Regions from separate parts of the Peribacillus sp. NPDC055009 genome, predicted to be linked through region 1. Evidence: riboswitches for the same ligand, from Rfam matches in the RefSeq annotation. Region 1 holds a riboswitch; each other region holds the start of a gene.

Evidence for each region. A riboswitch is a leader RNA that binds a small molecule or an ion and turns the genes downstream of it on or off. The one in region 1 is predicted to bind cobalamin.
Region 2: linked by a shared signal. The riboswitch ahead of ACWF5P_RS17680 ((2Fe-2S) ferredoxin domain-containing protein) and the one ahead of ACWF5P_RS06135 (helical backbone metal receptor) in region 1 are both predicted to bind cobalamin.
Region 3: linked by a shared signal. The riboswitch ahead of metE (5-methyltetrahydropteroyltriglutamate--homocysteine S-methyltransferase) and the one ahead of ACWF5P_RS06135 (helical backbone metal receptor) in region 1 are both predicted to bind cobalamin.

The regions. Positions count from the first base shown of each region.
Region 1 covers NZ_JBSGVZ010000002.1:477,801-482,091, forward strand. The annotation lists gene ACWF5P_RS06130 (FecCD family ABC transporter permease) at 1-720, opposite strand, end outside; gene ACWF5P_RS06135 (helical backbone metal receptor) at 683-1,654, opposite strand; cobalamin riboswitch at 1,812-1,986, opposite strand; gene ACWF5P_RS06140 (polysaccharide deacetylase family protein) at 2,073-2,921, opposite strand; tRNA gene ACWF5P_RS06145 (tRNA-Arg) at 3,149-3,222, shown strand; partial or broken gene ACWF5P_RS06150 (acyltransferase family protein) at 3,400-4,291, opposite strand, start outside.
Region 2 covers NZ_JBSGVZ010000012.1:12,369-16,659, forward strand. The annotation lists gene cbiQ (cobalt ECF transporter T component CbiQ) at 1-484, opposite strand, end outside; gene ACWF5P_RS17665 (energy-coupling factor ABC transporter substrate-binding protein) at 471-782, opposite strand; gene ACWF5P_RS17670 (energy-coupling factor ABC transporter permease) at 784-1,527, opposite strand; gene ACWF5P_RS17675 (hypothetical protein) at 1,562-1,720, opposite strand; cobalamin riboswitch at 1,704-1,899, opposite strand; cobalamin riboswitch at 2,101-2,290, shown strand; gene ACWF5P_RS17680 ((2Fe-2S) ferredoxin domain-containing protein) at 2,443-2,811, shown strand; gene cobJ (precorrin-3B C(17)-methyltransferase) at 2,826-4,291, shown strand, end outside.
Region 3 covers NZ_JBSGVZ010000036.1:12,341-16,631, forward strand. The annotation lists gene metE (5-methyltetrahydropteroyltriglutamate--homocysteine S-methyltransferase) at 1-1,969, opposite strand, end outside; cobalamin riboswitch at 2,116-2,308, opposite strand; gene ACWF5P_RS26690 (potassium channel family protein) at 2,553-2,972, shown strand; gene bcp (thioredoxin-dependent thiol peroxidase) at 3,035-3,505, shown strand; gene ACWF5P_RS26700 (aminopeptidase) at 3,517-4,291, shown strand, end outside.

The sequences.
Region 1 (4,291 bases):
CCCGAAAGTCATCGCATTCAATTCGCTTGTATTCATGATCAAGATCAACGAACCAATGATAAAAAACGGCAAAATGATTGCAATATAATTCCATCCGCGCATTGAAACGCTTCCCATCAGCCAGCCGATGATTTGTCTTAATTCATCACCCGTCAGCGCAATCATCAATGAAATGAAGGCACTTAAAAACGAACTGAAAATGATTCCCGTTAAAATGATCGTTTCCACTTTCATCGATCGATCCATTTTTTTTGCAAAAGTCAATACGCAGAGCATCGTGAGCACTGAGCATAAAATGCTCAATGCCGGAAGAGTGTATAAACCGATGAACGGCAGTGATATATTCAAGAATATTGTCAATACGGCGCCGACCGATGCTCCTGATGAAATACCTAATGTGTAAGGATCAGCGAGCGGGTTCCGGAGCAGCCCCTGAAATGCCGCACCCGCAATCGCCAGCGATGCCCCGACCAACCCCGCAAGCAACACACGCGGCAAGCGGATGTTCATCACGATATTCGTCAGCATCACATCCGGATCAGCGGAAATCGGCAAATGAAAGATCTCCTTGCCGATTATTTGTAAAAGTACGGGAATCGGTACTGACACCGAACCAAAGGAAATGCCTACCGTCATTGCGAATAACAAAATTAAAAACGCAATCAAATAGGCAAACGTCCATTTAGTTGTTAAATTGGTTCGGATAGACTGATTTGGCAAGTTCCTCTACTCCCTCTATCAAGCGTGGACCGGAACGGGTCACCAAGTCAGAATGGACATCAAAGACTTGGCCATTCTTAACAGCATTTACGTCTTGCCATCCTTTTCGGCCCTTCACTTCATTTGCTGAATCTTTCGTATAATAACCATAAGTTGTAATGATGACATCAGGATTTGCAGCAATCATCGACTCTTCATCAATCTTTGCCCAACCGTCCAAGTCAGCAGCAGCATTATCCGCTGAAATAATAGTAAGCATCTCATTCATGAAAGTATTTTTTCCCGGTGTGTATATTTCCGGTGAAGGCGAAACTTCCACTAAAACGGTCTTCCTATCCTCTTCCTTTACGGATTTGGCCTTTTCCTCGATATCCTTAAGCTTCGTTTTCATATCCGCAACGATTTCGTTTGCCTTGTCATGTTCACCCGTTGCCTGTCCAATCATTTCAATAGACTCATAGACTTGGTCAAAGCTTTGTGCATCATTGACTACGAGGACATCTATTCCAGCATCCTTAAGCTGCTGTAAACCCTCATTCGAATTATGGGCACTTGATGCATGGGCAAGAACAAGGTCAGGCTTCATGGAGACAATCAGCTCCGTGTTCATTTCCATTCCGCCAACTTTTTCAATTTCTTTCGTTTCTTCCGGGTAATTATCATTATCGGAAACACCAATGACCTTTTTACCCAACCCAAGTGCAAAGACCACTTCCGTATTACTTGGTATTAACGAAACGATTTTCTTCGGTTTTTCTTCTATCGTTACTTTTTCCCCAGTTGCATCTTTAATCGTAATCGGGAAAGCTTCGTGTTGAGCATGTTTCGTTTGCTGCTTTTCTTTTCCTTCATCAGTAGCTCCACTGCAGCCGACCATCATGCCTGCAGTAAGCAACATCAACAATATCAGACCAAAAATTTTCTTCATTTTCATTCCCCACAATCTTTTTATTTAATTTCTTTCACCCAATAATCCCGGAAGATGCCCCAAAACAAAAAGCACCTCCCGTTAAACGGAAGGTGCTTGTATGGCAACAATATCATTACGGACTTCTTAGGGTCTGCCACACACCTTCCCATCCGCGTAGGTTACAGGTGTACGAATTTTGGCAGGTCTCCTGGCTCATGGTCATCGTCAACGGCACCTTCCCATATTTCATACAGTGGTACACAGCCGTCAGCTCCCATATACAGTGGCGGGACCGCGCTGGCATTTCACCAGCTTCCCTTTTAAGTCATTACGACACCAAATCGTTCATATGTATATAATTTTCATTGCCTTCATTATACACCATGTAAGAATCGATTATTATATGATTTTTCTGAACAGGTTCGAAATGACCCTTCCACACTCAATGATTTGAAGCATTTTCAATCAACGAAGCAAACCCATCGACTGATAAACCGGGTGAAATCCGAACTCGATGCAAGGCATGCATCCCTTGTTCCCTTGAAGCTCCCCCAGGTTCGGTAGTGACTGCCATCTTGTATCCGGCTTCATCTGACAGCCTGAGAGTCTCTTCGTTATACCGGCCAACCGGGTAGGAAAGCACTGTCGTGTCCTGGTCGAGAATACGGTCGAATAGCTTCTTAGACTGGACCATTTCAGCTTCTTGCTGCTCTGCCGTCATGCGGTTCAGCTCCAAATGGTTGATAGTATGGCTTTCGATCGAAATCCCATTCCTGCTCATCTCCATCATTTGATTTTCAGTCAGGTGATGACCTTTATCAATGGACTTCCCGATCATGAAGACAGTTGCTTTCATATCATTTTCTTTTAATATCGGGAAAGCCTCCGTGAAGTTATCTGTATAGCCATCATCAAAAGTAAGCCAGACACACTTCTCACTTGGCATCCGATTCTCGGTTAAAACGAGGAATGCCTCTTCAGGAGATAATGTATAGTAGCCATTCTCCCGAAGCCAAGCCATCTGTGACCGGAATTCCTCACTTGGAACCCGAAGGCGATTACCTTCAGAAATGCTGTGATACATCAAGATTGGAAGCTGGACGGCGGGCTCGGCCGTTATCCAGTCTCCCGTATCGATCTGGCCCTCCAATTCCTGCCCTGCCCCATTATCCGCCGCTTCGACCACTTCGATGTCATCTTCCGCAATCGGTGCAGCTGTCTTTGTGCCTATACCTTCTAAAATCTCTTGTGAGCATGCAGGTAAAATCAAAATCCCCAGCAATGCAACCATCCTTAACACTCTATATTTCCCCACTATCATTCTCCTAATTTTTTATAGTAAAATAGTACCAGAAAACTAGTGATTAATAAAGTATTCCATTAAATGAAAAAAGGGAAAGACGAGAGCTTAGTGACCTGTTAAGCATTTATGAGGATTTTTTTTCATAAGTATGTGCTATTAGCTTGAAAAGTTTGCCTATAAGAAATATAATAAATAAGTCGTCGACTTTTTTATATGTCCCAGTAGCTCAGCAGGATAGAGCGACAGCCTCCTAAGCTGTAGGTCGTAGGTTCGATTCCTATCTGGGACGCTAACTAAAAACCCTGTTACAATGCGGTTCTTCCGCGTAGTAACAGGGTTTTTTTCTGTGATTTATGGGGCGGTTAAACAAGTTCATAAAAAAAATCCGAGCCCTGTAAAACACAGAACTCAGATTTTTTATATACAGATAACCAATAGACCCAAACAAAACTCCCTTTAGCTATACTTACTTTCTATCTAAGCCTATCTCGTTGATTTTTTCATCAAAAATAGGTCCGAAACTTTCAGAATAAGTATTCGTTAAATGCCTATTGTCCCGGTAAATTATAACATTACCAATAATGGGCTGAAATTTACCGTTCACTTTAAAGTAATCTGTTAAGTCAATTTTATGCAATGATTTATTCTCTTTTTCAAATTGTCTCCAAAAGCTTTCGTCTTTCTGATTATCTACTGAATTCATTTTTTTTGTTGTTTCATCTATTCCATGTGTTTCTAATGATTCCAGTACATTAAAACTATATCTTGGATCATCACGAACCGCTAACACTTCAATACCATATTCATCTTTAACATACTGCAGCTGATCAACCATTTGTTGTTGTATTTTATTATTAGGTGAATCAGAAGCTGTGGCGTGAGAAATGACAAGATCTACATCTGAATCCTTTAGATAATCGAGAACATTATTGACCCAGATACCTTTCAAATCATCATCCGCATAACCTGTTGAAAAACGTGTACCTGAACGAGTCATATTCAATACACGATAATTATCATCTTTTGTTGCTTCTAAAATGGCACCTAACCAATGCTCTGAATGGGAACTGCCGATCAGGGCAATTGTAGCATCGTAATTTTCAGTTTCGCCATATTCCCCAATTTTCAAGTCACTTTCCTTCAACCCTTGGTTACTGCCGTCCAAATGCGATTGTGGTAAATCATCAAAGACTTCAGAATATGATGGAATTGGTTCCTGATCAGGTATATCATCAGGGTTTTTTACAGCTAACGCTCCTGGATAATTTTTATCGTTTATATTATTTTCCAGCCTATTTTTATCTATATATACTCCAATTAAAAGCGATGCAATCAAGAGTACATTCACACTGCCCATT
Region 2 (4,291 bases), on a different contig from region 1:
TCAATTCTATTAAATCAATCAATAAGGAAGGCACTTTTAGTTTTCGCAACACGGATAGGATGACGGTAATGGGTGTAGTTAAGGTAAGGAAATATAAACAGCTGATACTGCCGAATACAACAGTGATCAAATTGGACACTGTACCGACGCTGTCATCGCTGATGAATATTTGCCAGTTCCCGACCTTCCAGGACCACCATATATTCGATATCGAAGTAAATTCGCTTGTGAAAGAAAAAAGGATGGTAATTGTTCCAGATAGTATAAAAAATCCTGGCAATAGAAGTAATTTCAGATAATAGGAAAGCGGGATTTTTGCCGCAAAAATGATTAAAGCGCTCATCACCGTAAAAGTGATGAGCGAAACGGTCATATCCCTTACCGTTAACGAAAACAGCAAAAGGGAAAGTGCAAAAACCATCTTTTCCAACGGATGAACATCCTTTAGCCCATTGAAATAGGCATATTTATCAATGAGTAACATGCTTCGATTTTTCTGTCAATTCTTGTTTGGTTTGCTTATTCCTTTGTCTCATCACGCCAATGAAGTATCCAATGAAACCGGCTCCGATTGCAGCTTGAAGCGCAAATAATAAGCTTTCGGTTTCTGCACCTGGCGGCTCCCATATACTGTTGAACCATGGCTTGTATTCCGGATGGATCTTAGTGATGGCTTCCTCAGCTTCGCCGTCGGCACCGCCAAATTCCGTTCCTTGTTGGGTGATTAACGGTATGGTTGCAAGAATGACAACCAGGAAAAGCAGCAGTAGACTTTTTTTCATATTAACGGGCCTCCTTAGAAAAAACTCGCAGCAATTTCAATTCACCTAGATTGTATTTTTTCAAGAAATTCATTACGACGACTGTCAATAACCCCTCACTGATTGCCAAGGGAATTTGGGTCAGGGCAAAAATACCTGCAAATTTACTGAAAGAGGCCATGAATCCTCCTACCTCGGAAGGAAAAGCAAGAGCAAGTTGAACGGAAGTGACCACATAGGTTCCTAAATCTCCAAAAGCAGCTGCCAAGAAAACGGCAAGTGAAAAAGACCACCCCAATTTAGTTGCGCCCTTGAAGACAAAGTAAGCAATGAACGGTCCGCAAACGGCCATGGAAAATGCATTGGCCCCTAATGTCGTCAATCCTCCGTGAGCCAGTAAAACAGCTTGAAATAACAGAACGATGGAGCCAACGACACTCATGGCCAATGGTCCGAATAATATGGAACCCAAACCAACTCCGGTAGGGTGTGAAGAACTTCCCGTAACGGAAGGAATCTTTAGGGCCGATAAAATAAATACAAATGCGCCCGATAGGCCAAGTATCATTTTTGTTTCTGGATTTTCCCTAACTTTGGACCTAATGGACCGGTAACCTAAGATTAAAAATGGAAACGTCACGGCCCACCAGAATATAGCCCATTCAATGGGTAAAAAGCCCTCCATGATATGCATGGCCATTGCCCGGTTCGGGATAAAAAGCAATAAGATGACAAAATAAATAATTTTCCAATTGGTTCTTTTCATTCTTTCTCCTTTCAATACTTTTAAATTTTTCTGATCAATCTTGAGAAGAAAAGCGGCGCCCAACATAAAAAGCACTTCTCTCAAAGGAAAGAAGTGCGTAATGAACAGGAATTTTGCAGCATGAAGCAATCATGGGCCATTCTGCCTGATCCGCACGCCCATCCTCGTAGGCTGAAACAGTTTCACGTTTCATGGCAGGTCTCCTGGCTTTGGTTCATCATCCCATTACATCCTTCCCATCTCATTTGACAGTGGATTAAAGTTAAAGTAATAGGACTTCCCTTTACAGTGGCGGGACCGCTCCGGATTTTCACCGGCTTCCCTTTTAAGTTGAATTCCGAGAAATTCAACACCATAAAACTTATGTAATTATTTTGAAAATTCTCGTATAGTGTACCATAAAGAAATAATTTCAGCTACACTATCTTTTTTTTCGGGACGGATTTTGTTGCAAGGAAAGGATTTTAACTGGTTTTACACTATTAAACTTTTCTAAACAGTCGGAATAAACTATTGAATTTTGATAAAGTTGTTATATGATAGATTAAGTTAGTTAGAAATGTATAATAAAACCAAATATTTCATTTTAAAAGTGCCCTTGTGTGAATAAGCAAGGGATAATAGGGAAATCGGTGAAAATCCGATGCAGCCCCCGCTACTGTAAACGCTGATGAAATTGTCGATAGCCACTGGCATGATGCCGGGAAGGGACAAAGTAAAATGAAGCGTAAGCCAGGAAACCTGCTTTTAAAATTGCATGATACTTTTCGGAGGGAAAGGTAGAAGGACTATGACGATTTTGGAAGGATTTGGCATGTTTGCCTTTGGCTTCTCATTCATATAGTTTTTTTAAAACCTTGACTCTAATGTTAAGGTTTTTTATTTTGCCTTTTCCCTGAACTCAGGAGGAAGAAGATGACTACTTGGAACTTGATGGGTACAAATACGCATCTGTTGATTTGTAATGGGAGCAGCTGCATGAAAAAGGGCGGGGAAGAAGTAACCCAAGCGATTCGCGATGAAATTACTTCAAAGGGACTTGATTTGAAAATCCATACAACCAGGACACGCTGTAACGGAAGATGTAAGGATGCCTGCGTTGTGATTGCCTATCCCCAAGGAAACTGGTATCGAGTGGAAACGCCTGAATTCGGTCGGCAGATCGTCAGTAATATCGATGATGGTGAATTTGTTCCACAGATGATCTATCAATTCAATGATGGGGAAATGACCCCTAATCCAGATTTTCCTGCTCATACGGGTATTTCAAAGAACAAAGCGTAAAAGGAGATGTCTTAATGAGTACAAACGGTAAATTATTCGTCGTGGGTTTTGGGCCCGGGAATTTTGAACACATTACCAAACGTGCCGTCGAAGCCCTTCAAGAAAGTGACTACATCATTGGTTATAAAACTTATGTTGAACTCATTCAGGGACTGCTTACAGATCAAACGATCATTAGTACGGGGATGACTGAAGAAGTATCACGTGCACAGGAAGCAGTGAAACAAGCGGAGCTGGGAAAGAAAGTGGCGGTGATTTCCAGTGGGGATGCCGGAGTTTACGGGATGGCAGGGTTGGTTTATGAAGTATTGATTGAGAAAGGCTGGAAAGAAGAAACTGGAGTGGGCATTGAAGTCATTCCTGGCATTTCTGCAATCAACTCATGTGCGTCTTTACTCGGGGCACCAGTCATGCACGATTCGTGTACGATCAGCCTCAGTGATCATTTAACTCCTTGGGAACTGATCGCTAAAAGGGTTGAAGCAGCTGCAATGGCAGACTTTGTCATTGCACTTTATAATCCGCGCAGCGGCAGGCGGACCCGGCAAATTGTTGAAACACAGAAAATTCTCCTTCGCTACCGCTCGCCGGATACACCTGTCGGGTTGGTGAAAAGTGCTTATCGCGATAGGCAGGATATTGTCATAACCAATTTGCAGGATATGTTGAATCACGATATTGGAATGTTGACCACCGTCATTATCGGTAATTCATCCACCTTTTTATATGATGACAAAATCATCACACCAAGAGGCTATCAGAGAAAATATACTTTGAATTCGGAAAAGCAAACATTGAAGCCGCATCAGCGACTGCAAAAAGAAGCGGAACCGTGGGCATTAGATCAAGAGACCTTAACCGAGTCCGCTGGAGGAGTTGGATTACTTACAAAAGCACCAGAAAAGAAGCCAGCTTCCTTTGAAATGGCAATGGAGGCCCTGTCAAGAGTCAAGGGTCAAACCGTTAAGCAATCCATTCAGCCGATTGTTCAGCAAAAAATGGAGTCGGTATTCGAACTTGCCGTTAGTCCAGGTGTGGCGAATAAACAATTCACTCCCAAACAAATGATGACACTTGCGGAAGTTGTTGGGGAAAAGGGAACGATGGAATACACGCCAAATCATAAAATCGTCTTAAAGATTCCGACAACGGATCCGGAAGTCATAACGGGGAAATTGCAATCAGCAAACTTTCTTTTGTCGCCGATTGGAGATGTACTGACATTAAAAGCCTGTGATTTCTGTGATGGTGAAAAAGCGGAATCCATTCCTTATGCGGACGAAATACACCGGGTGCTTGGCGGAATGAAAATGCCCAAGGAACTGAACATCGGTTTTAATGGGTGTGGGATGGCTTGTTATAGTGCTGTGATGGATGATATCGGGATTGTCTTCCGAAAAGGGAAGTTCGACTTATTTCTTGGAGCTAAACCGGTTGGAAGAACAGCCCATCCGGGTCAGCCGGTGGCGGAAGGCATTGA
Region 3 (4,291 bases), on a different contig from region 1:
AACTGTTGAAGTCGCAATAGCACATATGCGTATGAATTTGGGTTGTATCCTCCACGCTTGATGTCGATATCAAGAACGAATTCACAGCCCAGTTCAAATATTCGTCGCGATCGCTTTTTTTCAATGGCAGACCTTCTCTAAGTGCAGGCTCATCGACCTGAATCATTTTGATTCCAGCGGATTCCAATGCAATGACTTCTTTTTCCAAAGCGAGTGCCAGCTGATAGCATACATTCTCCCTGGAAATATCATCACGGACAAATGACCAGTTCAAAATCGTAACAGGACCTGTAAGCATTCCCTTTACCGTCTTCTTCGTCAGTGATTGTGCGTATACACTTTTCCTGACTGTCATCGGTTCGATGAAATGGATGTCGCCGTAGATGACTGGCGGTTTCACACAGCGGGATCCATAGGATTGTACCCACCCCTTTTCTAAAAAGACGAATCCACCTAACTTATGGCCGAAGTATTCAACCATATCCGTTCGTTCGAATTCCCCATGAACAAGGACATCCAAACCGATTTCTTCTTGGATTTCGATCCACCTGCCGATTTCTTCGTTAACGAATGTTTCATATTGCGAAGCGGTCCATTCTCCTCTTTTGAATTTCCCGCGTGCTTGTTTAACATCAAATGTCTGCGGAAAGCTGCCGATCGTAGTCGAAGGAAGAAAAGGCAATTTGAAAAATGCCTGTTGTTTTTGGTAACGCTCTTTAAATGGAAGCTGACGGCCGGCGGTCCTGGTTTTAACCTTTTCGACATTGGATTTTACAGTTCCGTGATTCCGGGCATTTGAACTTGCTAACGTTTGAAGCGTGAATTTATTTGCATCGACTTTCTCGGCGATTGCTTCAAAGCCTTGATTATTCCCTTTGACCAAGAGTGTGATTTCCTCGAGTTTCTCATCAGCGAAAGCAAGGGCCTCTTTCACTTCGTTTGATAGGGCGGTTTCATTACGAACGGTCACCGGGACATGAAGCAAGGAACAAGAGGGCTGAAGCCAGATTCGGTCTTCGGCTACCATTGTCTTAAGAGTCTCGATCAATTGGATTTTTTTCGATAAATCAGAAAGCCAAATGTTTTTTCCGTCAATCAAACCTGCAGCAAGCACTTTGTCCTTCGGAAAGCCGAATGCTTCCAGGTTGCTTAGATTCCTCCCTTTGTCATGTACAAAATCAAGACCGATTCCTTGGACTTGTAATTCGATGACTTCCTGGTAATGTTCCACGGCATCAAAGTATGTTTGTAGCATGATGTTCAGGTTTGGTGCTGCTTCATTCAGTTTTTCATAGAGGTAAGTAACAGTTTGCATATCTTCTTTGGAAATCGATGAAACAAGTGAAGGTTCGTCCATTTGAACCCACTTCACGCCTTCTTGCTCCAACTCCCGGAGGATTTGCGTGTATAGGGGAAGCAGGCTCAGGATGATGCCAGGGATATCTTGTTTTTTGAAGCCTTTGGAAAGGGAGATGAAAGTATAAGGACCGATCAACACGGGCTTTGTTTCAATTCCTAGCTTTTCCTTGGCTTCCCGATATGCTGCAAGTGGTTTATTTTCCGTTAACGTCAGCTGTGGCACCTTTAATTCAGGGACAATATAGTGATAGTTCGTATTGAACCATTTCGTCATTTCGGAAGCGACTTCATCATTGTTTCCGCGAGCCATTGAATAATAAACGGAAAGGGGAACGCTTCCGCTTTCATAGGCTGAATAACGTTCAGGAACAAGACCGAACATTACGGACATATCGAGCATTTGATCATAGAAAGTGAAGTCGTTGACAGGAATGATATCAATGCCTCGTTTCTTCTGTTTTTGTAAGTTGCCTAAACGGATGGCTTTTAGTTGTGCCGTAAATTCTGCTTCATCGATTTTACCGGACCAGTAAGCTTCCAATGTACGTTTCCATTCACGATCTTCCCCGATTCGAGGGTAACCCAAACTACTGCTTTTCAATATTCCCATCCTCCTATATTCATTTAATTGAGCAATAAAAAAAGCATTCCTAACCGTCAAAAGAGATGGTTAGAAATGCTTAAAATAAAGAGGCATGCAAAATGCCCCTTACAATTATAAGGTCCCTAACACCTCCCTATCTCCCGTAGGTTAAAACAGTGTTGTCGAAATAGGCAGGTCTCCTGACTTAGGGATTAACATTAGCGGCGGGCCTTCCCGATCCGTTGATCAGTGGCATATTGGATGGCGCTAACACTCCCATTACAGTGGCGGGACCGTCCCGGAATTACACCGGACTTCCCTTTTAATCCTAATTAAAAACTAGGAACCTATTTCCACATATGAAATTTGACAAAACCTGCCTTGATAACTGTTTGCAGGTTAAAAATTTATAAAATAAAAACTATTATAAAAATTTAGACAATCTTAACATATCCGACCAAAAGGGTCAACATGGAAAAACGATTCAGGAAAAGTATCCGGTTATAAGGTGTGTGGGTGATAAGGATGAGGTCTGTTCCTAAAAAAGAATATATTGTTTGGACAGGGAGTATGTATAGAGGAAGTGGCGTTTTGAAATGGGGCGTGGGGGATGACTTTCTACATCTTGATTGCAGGAATCATTTTTTGCATGGTGATGAGCATTCGTACGTTATTTCTTGTCGAGTCGGGAGGAAAGAAGTTTTCTCTGGAGGATATGCTGTGGCTTGGCAATTTATATGCGACGATATTAGTTGGATTTGCACTGATTTATTTATTATACGAACTTCAGAATCATTCGGTGATTCTTGATATGGGCAATCGATTGGATGGCACTTTCTATGAACAGTTGAAGACTTCTTTTTATTTTAGTGCGATGACGATGTTTTCTGTAGGGTATGGAGATATAGCCCCGATTGGAATGGGCAGGATGATAGCTACGATTCAGGCTTTCATCGGTTATACACTGCCGGCAGCGTTCGTGATCCGGACGGTGATCGATTTGGAGCACAAAGATAGGAAGGATAAATGAAAGTTGTGTTTCTTTCGATTATTGGGTACTCTTACCATAATGAAAGAAATGGAGGGTTCAATATGACTGTTAAAATTGGAGAAAAAGCACCTGATTTCAAGCTCCCTGCAAACAATGGTGAAATGGTGTCCCTATCGGATTTTAAGGGGAAATATATTGTTTTATATTTTTATCCAAAAGACATGACGCCAGGTTGCACGACGGAGGCCTGTGATTTCCGGGACCATAATGAGCAATTTGAGGAATTGAACGCGGTCATCATTGGAATCAGCCCAGACCCAGCTGCACGTCATGAAAAATTCATCGAAAAACATGGATTGCCTTTTCTGCTGCTGGCTGATGAAAATCATGAAGCGGCTGAATCATTTGATGTGTGGCAATTGAAAAAGAACTTCGGCAAGGAGTATATGGGCATTGAACGTTCAACTTTCCTGATTGATAAGGCTGGTATGGTAGTCAAAGAATGGCGTAAAGTAAAGGTCAAAGGCCATGTCGAAGAAGCTCTTCAAACTCTTCGCGACCTCGAAAAATAAGGGACAGGCAGATGAAGGATGAGCGAATAACGAAGCTTGCAGCCAGGCTGATTCATCATTCGATACAATTACAGCCAAAAGAGAGAATCCTCATACGGGGGAATATCAATACGAAACCATTATTGAAAGAGCTGATTGATGAAATATACAGAGTGGGTGCTTATCCATATGTAGAACTCGAAGACGATGAAATAAGCCGCCACCTGTTACAAGGGAATGTAAAGGAACAACTTGACACCTCTTCGCAATGGGCCTTGAAGAAATATAAGGATATCGATGCGGTAATCATCATCACCGGGGAAGAAAACGATGTGGAAATGACCGATGTTCCCATCGAGAGGCACCGTCTTCAGGGGGAGGCTATGAATTCCCCCACTCTTTTCTATGTAAACAACCGACGTTGGGTCTTGCTTAATTATCCCACCAACGCATCAGCGCAAAAAGCCGGCATGACCTTCGACAGGTACGAAGATTTTCTTTTGAATGTATGCAACATGGATTACGGGAAAATGGAGACGGCCTTGAAACCTTTAAAACAATTGATGGAACGAACTGACATAGTCAGGATCGTTTCGCCAGGAACAGATTTGACCTTTTCCATCAAAGGTATGCCGGCCGTCATATGTGCCGGAAAAAAGAATTTACCTGATGGGGAAGTGTTTACGGCACCCATAAAAGATAGTCTCAATGGTAGGATATCCTTCAACACACCAACAACCTATGAAGGATTCACCTTTAGTGACATAGAATTAAACTTGGAAAAGGGAAAAATCATTAAAGCTACTT